2 regions of the Synechococcus sp. A15-127 genome follow, and region 2 is predicted to be linked to the other one. Evidence: predicted binding sites of a transcription regulator. Region 2 holds the regulator's gene; the other holds the start of a gene.
The links. Region 2 encodes NtcA, which controls nitrogen genes in cyanobacteria. Its sites were predicted from a motif close to GTANCNNNNGNTAC; they were not measured.
Positions count from the first base shown of each region.

Region 1 (6,293 bases), 910 kb from region 2:
CACCAGCGAAATCTCCGTTTCATAAACCTGGTGAATTGAACTGCCCCGGTTTTAGCCCGCTTCAGGCGCCCAGCCGACTTCCTTCTGCCAGGTGGGCGCCCACAGCTTGCATTTTTTCTTGAGGTGGTCGCCCTGCTGCAGTTGCCGTTGGCGGATATTGCAGCCCAGCATCGTATGGCAATGCGCGTCCGTTGCATAGGCAAAGTGCAGGCAGGTCATGCAGACACAGCCCCCTTTCCAGCCCTGCAGGTCTCGGTCGTCGACGAAGTCCCAGCGCTCCATGCGATATCCAAACAAGTACATTTGTACTAGCCTAGGCGGGTCGTCTGGCGCGACCCGATATCGCGAAGGGCAACAGAACCAAGCTTCCGTAAACCCGTGTCCCCGGCCATGGGGACATTCACTCGTATGGAGGATGCGCCTTCACCACCCTTTCAGCGATGGTGATCGCATGAAACGCTTTTCAGCAATCGTCGTTGTTGCCTTATTAACTGCGGCACCTGCCCACAGCAGCGTCCACATCAAGCCCATTTACCGAAGTGGTCAGGTTTGGACAGGTAACGCCAGGGTCAGTTTTTGGAATGACGGCAAGCAAAGTGTTGTCATTAGGTATCCAGTCTTTGACGGCTGCGTAGAAGCAAAGGAATACATGGTGTCCGCCAAAGCTGGGAGCGCTGGCGCTGGCTTGTTTGGAAGGCATCAGACCATGAGTTGGAAAGAGGTCAACAAACTGATTCGCGAACCCAGCAACAGCAGACCTCTGGGGCTTCAGGACACGAAATACAGAAGAGTCACCCCTTCCCTTAGGGCAGTTCCGAATCCATCAAGCCCTTTTGTTTGCGATCCAGGTAGCAGCAATTACTTTCCAGGGTGGGGATGATCACCACCTATGCGTGAGCTTCTAACCAGTTGGGGGATAGAAGGCTTTGAATAAATCCCCCAAGTGGGGTTGGCCGCAGCTGTAGGGCCAGAACCGACGCAAATATCGCTCAACCGGGGGATGCGCTCATATCGATGCATCGGTGATGGTGAGGCCACTTACAAGGTTGGGATGAACGGTTTCTTCAAGGGCTTTGGCAGTGTTGTTATTGGTGGTTTTGTTGGGTCTTGTTTGGCTGCTGCGTCGTTTCTGGCAATCGAAGCCCTGATACCGAAGTCATCAGAGGCTCACCCCCCAGGTGCCAACCCACCAGCCTGTCCGCGTCCTCCTGGGTCAGGAGTGGGGTCATCCAGTCAGCCATCAGCTCGATCACAGCAGGCTTCCCTAGGTCTTGGATGCCGCCCACAAGCCACCGCTTGAAGGTGTCAGGGTCATTAGCCCGCAATGCAGTGAGCAGCTCACCGATCAGGAGCAAGCCTCAGATCCACTGCACCGATCCACCCAACACTCCCATGAAAAGACGTCGAGAACGTCACTGACCTCGTTAGGAGGGTTTTCCCATGAGGGCTCTCAGTCGACGGTGTGTCCAGCACCGCCAACCTCAACGAGCCCAGTTCGGAAGCCCACCTTCACGCAGTTCTTCCAGAGCAATTGTGCACCAACACGCTCCAGACGAAGGAAGCTCAACAGATTCGCTTCAGAAACTTGCTGAGATCAGAGGGCGCAGCCAAGGCCTCCAATGCTTTCTTCTTCCAGCTGTCGGCACACTCGCAATCGATCGTTGCTGCCTTGACCTTTCGCCGGTCAAGGCAGGTGTCAGCAATCAACCCTTTTCTGCTTGAGTCTCTTACCTATCCTCTGTCTCGATACTTGCGATAGTGGACACTATCCTTCATCTCTTTGCGCCATTGATAAAGATTGCTCCGGAACAACCGCCGCTGCCTTTTTCGTATGACGTACTGCCTTCTAACCGCGGCATAAATAACATAAAAACTCATTAGCAACAGGAAGGCGATAACGATAGAAGTCGCCATCCCGCTCACAAAAAATAAGGTGATTATTTGGCATCCTTAGTAGCCCCGATTCATCCTTCTGTTTCAACAGAGACCATCCGGCCATATGCATTGCTCATGAGTATTGATACCTGCGCACCCGCGTCCCGATCGCGCAGACCTTTCTTGCTTCTGCCACGTCGGCGCTTCGCCATGAACCGAATCGGCGTGTTGACGGCTCGCCATAAAAAAACCCCCTGCCCAAGGCAGGGGGTGAACTGTGATTCGCCCTTGATCACTTGGCGTAGGAAACGCCGCGATACTTCAGAGCAGGCTTGTTCGGAGCGCCAGCAACATTCTGCTGGTTGTACTTCTGGCCGCGATAGGTCAGGGTCATCTGTGGTTCCTCAGAAATCCAGGTCCCCGTTCCGTGGCCTGGTTGATCTGCGCCTCACAGGAGTGAGGTGAACGTTGTTTGTAGCTGTTGCTACGAACCCTTTATAAGGGAAACGTCAACCGCTGTGTCGTTCAGGCGGATACACACCCTGTTGTTGCTCCAGCAACATCTGTCAGGGGCAGAGCACCTGCAGGCGTTGCTCCGTGCAGAACTGAGCTCCAGAGCGAATCCGCCCCTGCAGCAGATCAGTCCAGGGAACGATCCAGTGGCGAGGATCCACATCAGCCAGAACATCAGCTGCCACTGGATTGGGGAGGGCAATCACGCGACGGTCCGCCAGGGCGAGATGGCGACGCAGCCAAGGGGTGAGGATCAGCTCCTCCAGCAACTGCTGATAAGAACCATCCGCGATCGCCCGCTCAAAACCGAGCTGAATCGCATCGGCCAGCGACTGATTGTCGGGGCTGACATAGAAGAAACCGGCGAAGGGATAGGTGATCAGCAGATTCGGATCGAGGTCGGTGCCCGCAGCGGTGGAAGCCACGATCGGCGCTTCACGCTCGAGTTCATCAATGCCGCGCGGAAACAGCTGCACGCGGTGGTTGTCCACAAGACGGAACAGATCCTCGGATCGGGCGGTGAAGGTGCGCAGCCCGGATGCATCGAAGATCTCCACATCACTCCAGCCCAGCCCCTGCAGCAGCAAAACGCTGCGCAGGTCATCGACGGAACCGACCGACGCCAGCCGGTCGTGCTGGCTTCGGTGGCTCCATCCGACTCTCAGGCCAAGAATTCCGCCGGTCACGGGGATTGGAATCTCCCGCAGGCGCCGGTTCAGCTCCAGCCCGGCCCCGTACACACCAACGCTGATGGCGAAGGGATTGCGTGAGGACGCAGGCCCCTGCTGGAGGGCTGCGACAGCTTCATCCTGGCTTTGGATCTGCTCGCTGAGCCCGAGAGCGAAGGGACGACCACTGCGCTCCAGCACCAGCTGCAGAAGCCGATACCTGAAACCGGTCTGGTCCTGACCCGGCGAGCGATCCAGCACCACCGCCAGCGTCTCAGGCGGCAGCACCGCCACCTCCTCGGAGGTGAGGATGTAACGCTCATCAATCCTGAGGCGCCGCTCACTCAGACGCGGCTCAATCTGCAGCGTGCCCACCAGCACGATCACGATGGTGATCGCCGAGGTCAACAGCGTCCAGAAGCCATTGGCCACCTCGGGGGGGCGGGGCTGAGGAGAGGCTGCGGGGGTCATGGAATGATCCACCAGATTCCCAGCAGGGTCATCCCCACATAACTGGGCAGCAGGAACACCTTCAACACCCGCGCAAAGCGGGCATTCACCAGGCTGAGCTGGTTGTCGATCAATTCATCCGCCGCCACCACGTACAGGATTCCAAGAAAGATGATCAGCTGAAGCGTGCCGATGAATCCGGTCATCGCCGTCACCGGCAACTGGCCGGCGATGAACACATAGTTGCCTCCGGCGGAGACCACGGCCGCCAGGATCAGATCGTCCCGGCTGCGGGTGATCAGCAGGCTCATGCAGCAGAGGCCGACGGCCAGCATGTAGCCCAGAAAATCCGGCGCCACGAACAGCAGGCTGCGGCGCTGGATCGGCAGATCAAAGGACACCGTGGGCTGACGCCGAACGGCCCCCACCTCGGCCATGGGCCTGCCCAGATCACTCATCAGGCTGATGCTGGAGGCGTAGCCGTTGGGGGGCTTGAGAATCCAGCCCGGCAAGATCAGCCCGGGGCTGATCGTGCTGGGATCGGTGGGCACCACGTCCAGGTTGACCGGCTGCAACGGATCCTCCAGACCGATCTGTACATGCAACAGCTGGTCATCGAAGGGGTAACGCTGCAGCCGCCAGCGCTTCACCACCGGCGAGCGCACGGTGTAGAGACTCCAGCTGCTGCCATTGATCTGATCGCGGCGGATGCGCTCGAACCGCTGGGTGTCGCCGTTGTAAACACCGTTGAGGATGCGCAGCTGATCGCTGGGGTTCCGATCCGGATCCCCCTGCCAGATGGTCCAGAGCAACAGCTCGATGGAGAACTGGTCATTGAGCAGATCAATGTCGTTGACATTGGTGATGTAGGCACCCAGCTGCAGCGGAGGCAGCGTTGGCTGACGCAGCGTTGGCTGACGCAGCGGTGGCGAAGCCGCTGGTGCCTCTGGTCTTCCCCAGTCCACGGCCTGTGGTGGGGCCGACGTCGCCGGAGTTGATGCGGGTTCTGGCATCGCGGCGGCACGCCAGAAGCCGATCTGCAGCGTCAACGCAAACGCCAGGGCGGCGAGGGCCATCCAGAGGCGACGCCGATGCGGCACAACGGGCACATCCTTCACGGGATCAACGCAGCCTCACCATGACAACTCCGTTCCACCATGATGAGATGCGGCGTTGACCGACAGGTCCTGAATGATCGCGCTACCCTCAGCTGTCGTCCGCACCGGAGCTGCCCTGAGTGGCTTGCTGCTGGTGCTGTTCACACTGGTGCACCTGGGCGGACTGATCCCTGCAGTGCTGGCGCCTGAGCGGTTCGAGGCCTACGCCAGCGCCCTGCACACCAGTCCCTGGCTGAGGCCGTTTGAGATCGGGCTGGCCGGGATCGCCAGCCTGCATGTGAGTCTCACGATCAGCAAAGCCATCTCCAACCGCCGGGCCGGCAACAGCGCCCAGCTCAGCAGCCGCCGCGATGCACCCCTGGCCGCACTGGCCAGTCGCAGCAAAGGGATCGCCGGCCTGCTCACGCTGGCGTTTCTGGTGGTGCATCTCAATCAGCTGCGCTGGCCGCGACCGGCAGCCGGGCAGGAAGGGGCGGTGCTGAGTTCCGTGCTGCAGCAACCGCTGAATGCCGTGGTTTACGCCGCTGCGGCGCTGGTGCTGGCACTGCATCTCCTGCATGGCACAGAAGCCGCCCACCGCAGCCTCGGCTGGTTGAGTCCGACCAACAGATCCGCCCTGCGCACAGGAGGCCGGCTGCTGGCGACCCTGATCGGTGGCGGCTTCCTGCTGATCAGCCTCAGCCTGGCGCTGGGAGGTGCCGCATGAGCGGACTGCCCGATCCACGGATCCCGACAGGACCGATCGCCGACGCCTGGCGACGCACCAAAGAATCGCTGCCGCTGATCAGCCCCTTGCGCAAAGGGCAGATCGACCTGCTGGTGGTGGGCACCGGCCTGGCGGGCGCCTCCGCCGCCGCCACCCTGGCCCAGCAGGGCTATCGAGTGACCGTGCTCAGCTACCACGACAGTCCGCGGCGGGCCCACTCGGTGGCGGCCCAGGGCGGCATCAATGCAGCGCGGGCGACGGCGGTGGATGGTGACAGCGTCAGCCGCCTGTTTGCCGACACCCTGAAAGGCGGCGACTTCCGGGCGCGGGAAAGCGGCTGCCAGCGGCTGGCGGAAATCAGCAGCGGCATCATTGACCAGTGCGTCGCCCAGGGGGTGCCGTTCGCCCGCGAATACGGCGGCAGCCTGGCCACCCGCAGCTTCGGGGGGGCCCTGGTGAGCCGCACCTTCTACGCCCGCGGCCAGACCGGGCAGCAACTGCTGTACGGCGCCTATCAGTCGCTGATGCGTCAGGTGGAGCTGGGCAAAGTGAGGCTGCTCACCCGGCGCGACATGCTGGAGCTGATCACCGTCGATGGCGTCGCCCGGGGGGTGGTGACGCGACACACGGTGACGGGAGAACTGGAGGTGCACACAGCCCGGGCGGTACTGCTGTGCAGCGGTGGATACAGCAACGTCTACTTCCTGTCGACGAATGCGCTGAAATCGAACGCCAGCGCCATCTGGCGAGCACACCGCAAGGGAGCCCTGTTCGCCAACCCCTGCTTCACCCAGATCCATCCCACCTGCATCCCCAGCGGTGATGCCTTCCAGAGCAAGCTGACGCTGATGAGTGAAAGCCTGCGCAACGACGGGCGCATCTGGCTGCCGAAGCAGCCCGGCGACAACCGAGTCCCCGCCGACATCCCAGAGCAGGAAAGGGATTACTTCCTTGAGCGGATGT
Region 1 covers NZ_CP047948.1:1,923,533-1,929,825, forward strand. Annotated here, with positions in the region: gene SynA15127_RS10170 (hypothetical protein) at 52-282, opposite strand; gene SynA15127_RS10175 (hypothetical protein) at 452-880, shown strand; gene SynA15127_RS10180 (hypothetical protein) at 1,086-1,355, opposite strand; gene SynA15127_RS10185 (DUF4278 domain-containing protein) at 2,168-2,269, opposite strand; gene SynA15127_RS10190 (hypothetical protein) at 2,442-3,527, opposite strand; gene SynA15127_RS10195 (hypothetical protein) at 3,524-4,624, opposite strand; gene SynA15127_RS10200 (succinate dehydrogenase cytochrome b subunit) at 4,698-5,330, shown strand; gene SynA15127_RS10205 (fumarate reductase/succinate dehydrogenase flavoprotein subunit) at 5,327-6,293, shown strand, end outside.
Region 1: the regulator NtcA is predicted to act here: its motif matches at 2,350-2,363, upstream of SynA15127_RS10185 (DUF4278 domain-containing protein).

Region 2 (6,293 bases):
GGCGGATGACAGCGCTCCCCGCCACCACTGCCCACCTCCGGGTGCTGCGCCAGTGCTTCAGCGAGCAGTGCGTTGAGGGGGAGGTGGCGGCCGGAGGCTTTCAGTGGCAGTTCCGCTGGGCGTTTGATTGCGGTGACCTGACCGTGGAGCCCTCCCTGGGGCGGGCTCTGATCCAGGACGCTCTGCGTCGATTCCTCGTGCGCTCGGATTATCGACTTGAACCCGGCGGTGATTACACCTTCACCGTTCGGGCCCGCTTCTGAGGCGCTGTTTCGCACCCGACCAACGGCACGGTGTTCCCAGGCTGTCCTCCACCATCACAAGGGCGGCGATCGCATCGAGCTCCTCGGGTGGGATCAGCAGGCCGCGGGGTATCAGCCGCTGCCACCCCCTGGGAGGCCACAGCTCCCAGTAGCGACGGCGGGCTCGCAGGGTGGTGCCGTATTCATTCACCTGCTGAACAGGAGCGAGGGACTGCAGCTTCGGCAGCCATGCCGCACTGCCGGTGCCGTCACCCAGCACGATCCCGTCCAGTCCTCCGGCGACCTGCCAGTCGCTCAGCCGGTCCAGAACCTGCTCACAGATCACGACAGCTCCGCCGAGCACCTGGAGGGATTCGGTGTCCACGAGCACGAGGCCGCATTTGCTTCTCCCGGGATCAACACCGGCCAGTCGGGTCATGGGCTGACCCGAAACGCCACCAGCACCGGATCGCCACTGTCACTGTCGCTCTCGGCGATCACCTCAAGGGTCAGATCCCCCTCTTCTGCGGGGCGGTCCACCAGAGCCATGCCGAGCTGAGCGAAGACCGTCCCGTCGAACTGGAGTCCTTCCACGAGGGAGCCACGACGCTGCACCTCGGCGAACGCAGAGGCGAGCAGAAGGTTCAGGCGTCGGCGGACCATCTCCGGTGATCGATCCTGGTCCGGGAGGGTTGCCGACGCCAGTACTTCGCCGCTGCGACTGATGCGCCGGTTCGGTCGGACGTCAGGAAAGGCATAGACGATGGTCTCCCCGAGCAGCACGTTGGTGGCAGAGCGGATCGAAACCACCCATGTGCCTGGCTTGCTGATGATCGTCCGCAGACGCTGCACATCGTTCCGGGGAACCAGGAGGATCTGTCTGTCGGGGGTCTCACCGGGTCGGACCTGCTGGTAGGCCGTGAGATTCGCGTCCTGCAGCAAACGGTCGATCACCGTCTTCGCCTGTCCTGCACTCTCCAGTCGGATGGTGGCTGTGGCCAGAGCCTCTCCGCTGCTGAGAACCACGGAACCGCGGCGCAGGGCGATCAGGTTGCGCTCCAGCTCCTTGAGTTCCGCCTCACCGGCTTGGATGCTGGCGCGAACCCGCTTGAGTTCCTCCTCGGTGCGGCGGATGTCTGCATCCCGGACCTTGATGTCCCTGTCCCGCTGCTGAATGTCGCGACTGAGGCGCTGCTGCTCGGCCTCCAGCCGGACGCGCTGCTGCTGCAGAGGCTCCAGCTCCTCACGAAGTGTCGCTGCCCGCTGCTTGGCCGTCGACAGCTCGGCATCGATGCGTTGCGTCTGGGCAATGGCCTGACGACGTTCTTCCTCGGCTGACTCCAGGGCACCTCTGTTCTGCCGCAGCTGTCGGCGGCTGTCCTGAAGTTTCTGTTGCAGTCCGTCGAGCTCAAACAGCCCAACCCGTAACTGACGGCTGACCAGCAGCATCAGACCGAGGGACAGCGCACTGATCAGGCTGCCGGTGAGCACCGTGATCAGCACCGCCGTCCGTCGCGGTCGCATGTTGAACAGGCTGAGGCGTGCCTTGCCGACACGGCTGCCCAACCTGTCGCCCAGAGCTGAAAGCACGCCGCCGAGCACCAGCAGCGCGATGATCAGCAGCCATCCGCTCACGGCGTCACCTCCCAGTGGGGCCGACTCTCAGCTGAACCGCTTGGCCAGAGCAATCGGATCCAGAACCGTGATCTTCTTGCGGTCAATCTGAACGAGACCGGATTGACGCAAGTCTCCCAGGAGTCGGGTGATGGTGACCCGCGTTGAGCCGATCGCCTCGGCGATGGCCTGATGGGAGAGACGGAGGTCGATGGTGATGCCGAGTTGGTCCGGCACGCCGAAGTCCCGGCAGAGCACCAGCAGAAAACTCACCAGGCGGGAGGACATGTCCCGGTGCGTGAGGGTCTCGATCATTGTTTCGGTCTGCAGAATCCTGCTGGAGAGACCCTGAAGCAGCCTGAGCCCGACTGCGGTGTCGGCCTCGATCGCGGCACGGACTGAGCCGGCCGGTGCCGTCACCATCTCCACCCGTGTGAAGGCGACAGCGTGATAGAAGCGATCGGAACGGTGGCCGGTGAGCAGCGACAGCACTCCGAAGAGGCTGTTCTCACGAAGCAGAGCGACGGTGATCTCTTCGCCAGACTCATAAACCCTGGAAAGCCGCACGGCACCGCGACGGATCAGGTAGACCCGCTCGGCGGGATCACCTGGAAAGAAGATGGTCTTGTTTCGTTCGACAAGTTCCGTGCTGGCGCCGTCCAGATCTCTGATGACATCAAGCAGCGAGCGGGATGAGCTGACCGGCTGGTCCTGGGCCGAATGAGCCGGAACGGCGACGTAACGGCTGAACCCACTGCTGGTTCCCAACAATCCGTTTCGACTGGTTAAAAGTTAAGGATCGACCCTGTTCAGCTGTGTAGCCGTTATTACGCAATCAGCTGCGGCTGCTCAGGGCATTGCTCTGGGCGGCCAGAAGGGCGTCTAGCCCGGGCTGCGCCAGATCCAGCAGGACGTTCAGCTGCCCGCGGCTGAACGGAGCTCCTTCGGCCGTGCCCTGGATCTCCAGAAGACTCCCGTCGCCTGAGGCCACCACATTCAGATCAACGTCAGCTTGGCTGTCTTCGCTGTAATCCAGATCCAGCAGCGGCCTGCCCTCCAGGAGCCCGACGGACACCGCTGCCACCTGACTCCGGATCGGCTGGCGCTCCAGGACCCCCTGGGCGATCAGACGGTCACATGCCAGCTGAAGAGCCATCCAGGCCCCGGTGACCGACGCGGTTCGGGTGCCGGCATCCGCCTGGACCACATCACAATCGATCAGCAGGCTGCGTTCTCCAAGAGCTTCCAGGTCCACCGCGGCGCGCAGGCTGCGGCCGATCAATCGCTGAATCTCCTGGGTGCGGCCGGAGAGTTTGAGCAATTCGCGCGACTGGCGCTGAGGTGTGGAGCCGGGCAGGAGCCGGTATTCAGCGCTGATCCAGCCCAGTCCGTTCCCCTTCCGCCAGCGCGGCACCGACTCTTCAAGGCAGACGCTGCATAGAACTGCGGTGCGTCCGGTGCGCACGATCAATGAACTGAGAGCGAACCCCATCGGATCCCAGCTCACTTCAAACGGCCGAAGGGCATCAGGACGACGCCCATCGGCTCGGGTCTCGGAGGGATCCACCATGAACCTGATTTCACAGCACACCATCGGTAGTGTCAATGCCCTTGTGGAGTCGCATCGCGCCGCTACATTCGAGGTCTGCAGGGTGTATCCCTGGTGACACCCGACGCGATGACCGCAAGCCTGACCACCAGCCATCGATCCTCTGGAGCCCTGACCGGGGATCGCCACGCGCTGGAGAGGGCCGGTCTGCGTCCGCTTCCGCCGCTTCCCGCACCCGCGCCGCTGCATCTGGTGGCTCCAGAGGGCCAGCTGCAGGTGCATACGGCCTCCTATCGGGGCAGTTTTTCCAGTGTTCTCAGCCAGGCGATGCGGGCGGCAGGGCTCGGCAGCCGCGTTCTGATCGCCCAGTTCCTCAAGGGGGGGGTGAAGCAGGGGCCGCAGGGCTGTGTGTTGCTCTGTGGCGGCCTCACCTGGCTGCGTCCGGATATTCCGGCGTGTCTTGCAGAACCCGATCAGCCTGGTGGTTCCGAGGCCGTCGATGCGGTCTGGCAGGCCTGCCGGCGCCATCTCGCTGAAGGCGACCTTGATCAATTGGTGCTGGATGAGGTCGGTCTCGCGGCAGCGCTCGGCTACCTGAAGGAAGATGAGCTTCTGTCGAGCCTGCAACAGCGTCCAGGCTCCATGGATGTGATCATCACTGGGCCGGCGATTCCTTCCAGCGTCATGGCCATGGCGGATCAGGTCACCGAACTGCGCAGGGGTTTCTGATGCTCAAGAACGATCGCTGGATCACCGAGCAGGCTCAGAAGGGCATGCTCGAGCCCTTTCAGGCAGGTCTGGTGCGCCATCTTGATCCTGAGCAACGTCTGCGACCGGTTCTGAGCTTCGGATGTTCCTCCTACGGCTACGACCTTCGCCTATCCCCGCAGGAGTTCATGATCTTCCGGCATGTGCCCGGAACGGTGATGAACCCCAAGCGGTTCAATCCCGCCAATCTGGAGCCCACGCCTCTGCATGAGGACGAGGACGGTGGCTACTTCATCCTTCCAGCGCATTCCTACGGCCTCGGTGTCGCCCTGGAGAAGCTTCGGGTGCCCGCCAACATCACGGTGATCTGTCTCGGCAAGAGCACCTATGCGCGGCTGGGCATCATCGTCAACACAACGCCCGCTGAAGCGAGCTGGGAAGGGCATCTGACGCTTGAGTTCAGCAACAGCTCCGGTGCTGACTGCCGTATCTATGCCAATGAAGGCATCTGTCAGCTGCTGTTCTTTGAGGGGGACCCCTGCGACACGACCTACAGCGATCGGCAGGGTAAGTATCAGCATCAGCCGGAGCGTGTCACCCTGGCGCGCATCTAGGGAGCCAGACGCGCTCTGTGCAGCCGGCTCTTCTCATACCACTCGGCGAACTGCGGAGCCCAGTCCACCAGATGCGGCCACATCAGGTCGCAGAGTCTGCGGATTTCCAGCTGAGCATCGAGCTTCGCCCGCAGATCCATGAAGTGAAGGAAAGCCCTCAGGCTGAAGCTCACGATGAAATGCTGGCGGTAGTCGAAGGGAAGGATGCCGCGGGCATGTTCCTCCGCAAATCCGGCACGGAGCAGATCCCTGTAACGCTCCGCTGATTGCTGGCAGTGATTGAGATCAAGTTCACGCTCCGCCTGGCTGTAGAGGTATTTCTTCCCCTGTCGGTCGCTGTAGTCCCCGACAGGTCGTAGGTAGAAGACCTCCTCCAGGGGCAGTTCGCCGTCCGCAGCCCGGCAGATGCGCTCGCCGGTGTATCGCATCGACTGCACATCGAAACTGACGCCCACCCGATGCGTCCGGGCCTGTTGCATCACCGAATGCGGAAACCATCCGACGTTCAGAACGATCTGAGCATGTTCGAGCGGACCGAAATGGCCCCGTTCCCCGGCAAGCAGCCGTTTGATGCAGATCTCGCCAGCCCGTTGTTCGTCAGGCCAGCTGTCCCGATCAGCGGCCACAAAACCCTCGCTGTAGTCCTGATGCATCGCGGCATAGATGCATTGCTGCGGATTCGGCGTGGCGGCGATCAGATCGACTCGGAAACGCTCCATGGCGTGCTGTTCAGCAGCTCGGTCCTGTGATCATGACGGTGATGGCCCAGTCATGCTCGTCAACCGTGGCTGCGGGGTCCGGTTCTGTTGGTACTGGCCAGATCCTCAAGGGTGCTCGTGCTTCCGATTCCCTGAAGTGCTGGGACGGGGGTGCCGTTGATCAGGGCGTCACCAAGCGCCAGGAGTTCCTGCGGAGACCGCACGCCAATGGAACGACCACGAGGCTGACCGTCCGCTGCGAAGAGGTTCAGCTGGGGGATGCCGTTGACCTCGTACCGGTCCACCAGATCGAGCCAACGGGGATTGTCGACATTCACCAGCACCACGTCGAGGCGATCCCGCGTGGATTTCTCCAGGCTCAGCATCCCTGGAGCCATCTCCCGGCAGGCCTGGCACCAGTCGGCATAGAACTCGATCAGCGTCGGCTGGCCATTGCTGAGCGCGACATCAGGATCCAGAGAACGCCGTGCCAACTGCTCCATCGGGGATTCGCTCTGCAGGCCACCGCGCAGAACAAGGAGGGCCAACGCGAGCGCGAAGGCCACCGCCAGCAGAAGGCCTTTCTGGAATGCTCCCAGGCTGGCTGGTGGTGGGCTGGCAGACATGACGGACTCCGTTCGGGTGCACTCTGACAGGGCTCTCCGAAGGCTGTGGCTAGCGTTTGGCCATGCCGATCCTGAGCCTGTTCACGCTGCCCTTCCGGGCTCCTCTGCTGGGGGGGCTCTTCCTTGTAGCGCTGGTGATGGGCAACCACTGGACCGTCAATCAGAGCATCTACGCCCAGAACCAGTCGATCAGCGTGAGTGTGTTCTGGCTGATCCAGCTGGTTCAGGTCATCGCCGTGGTG
Region 2 covers NZ_CP047948.1:285,564-291,856, forward strand. Annotated here, with positions in the region: gene pth (aminoacyl-tRNA hydrolase) at 1-9, shown strand, start outside; gene SynA15127_RS01445 (DUF3146 family protein) at 6-263, shown strand; gene SynA15127_RS01450 (resolvase) at 241-681, opposite strand; gene SynA15127_RS01455 (DUF3084 domain-containing protein) at 678-1,877, opposite strand; gene ntcA (global nitrogen regulator NtcA) at 1,905-2,624, opposite strand; gene rph (ribonuclease PH) at 2,692-3,426, opposite strand; gene SynA15127_RS01470 (cob(I)yrinic acid a,c-diamide adenosyltransferase) at 3,535-4,134, shown strand; gene dcd (dCTP deaminase) at 4,134-4,727, shown strand; gene thyX (FAD-dependent thymidylate synthase) at 4,724-5,446, opposite strand; gene SynA15127_RS01485 (thioredoxin domain-containing protein) at 5,506-6,051, opposite strand; gene SynA15127_RS13460 (hypothetical protein) at 6,114-6,293, shown strand, end outside.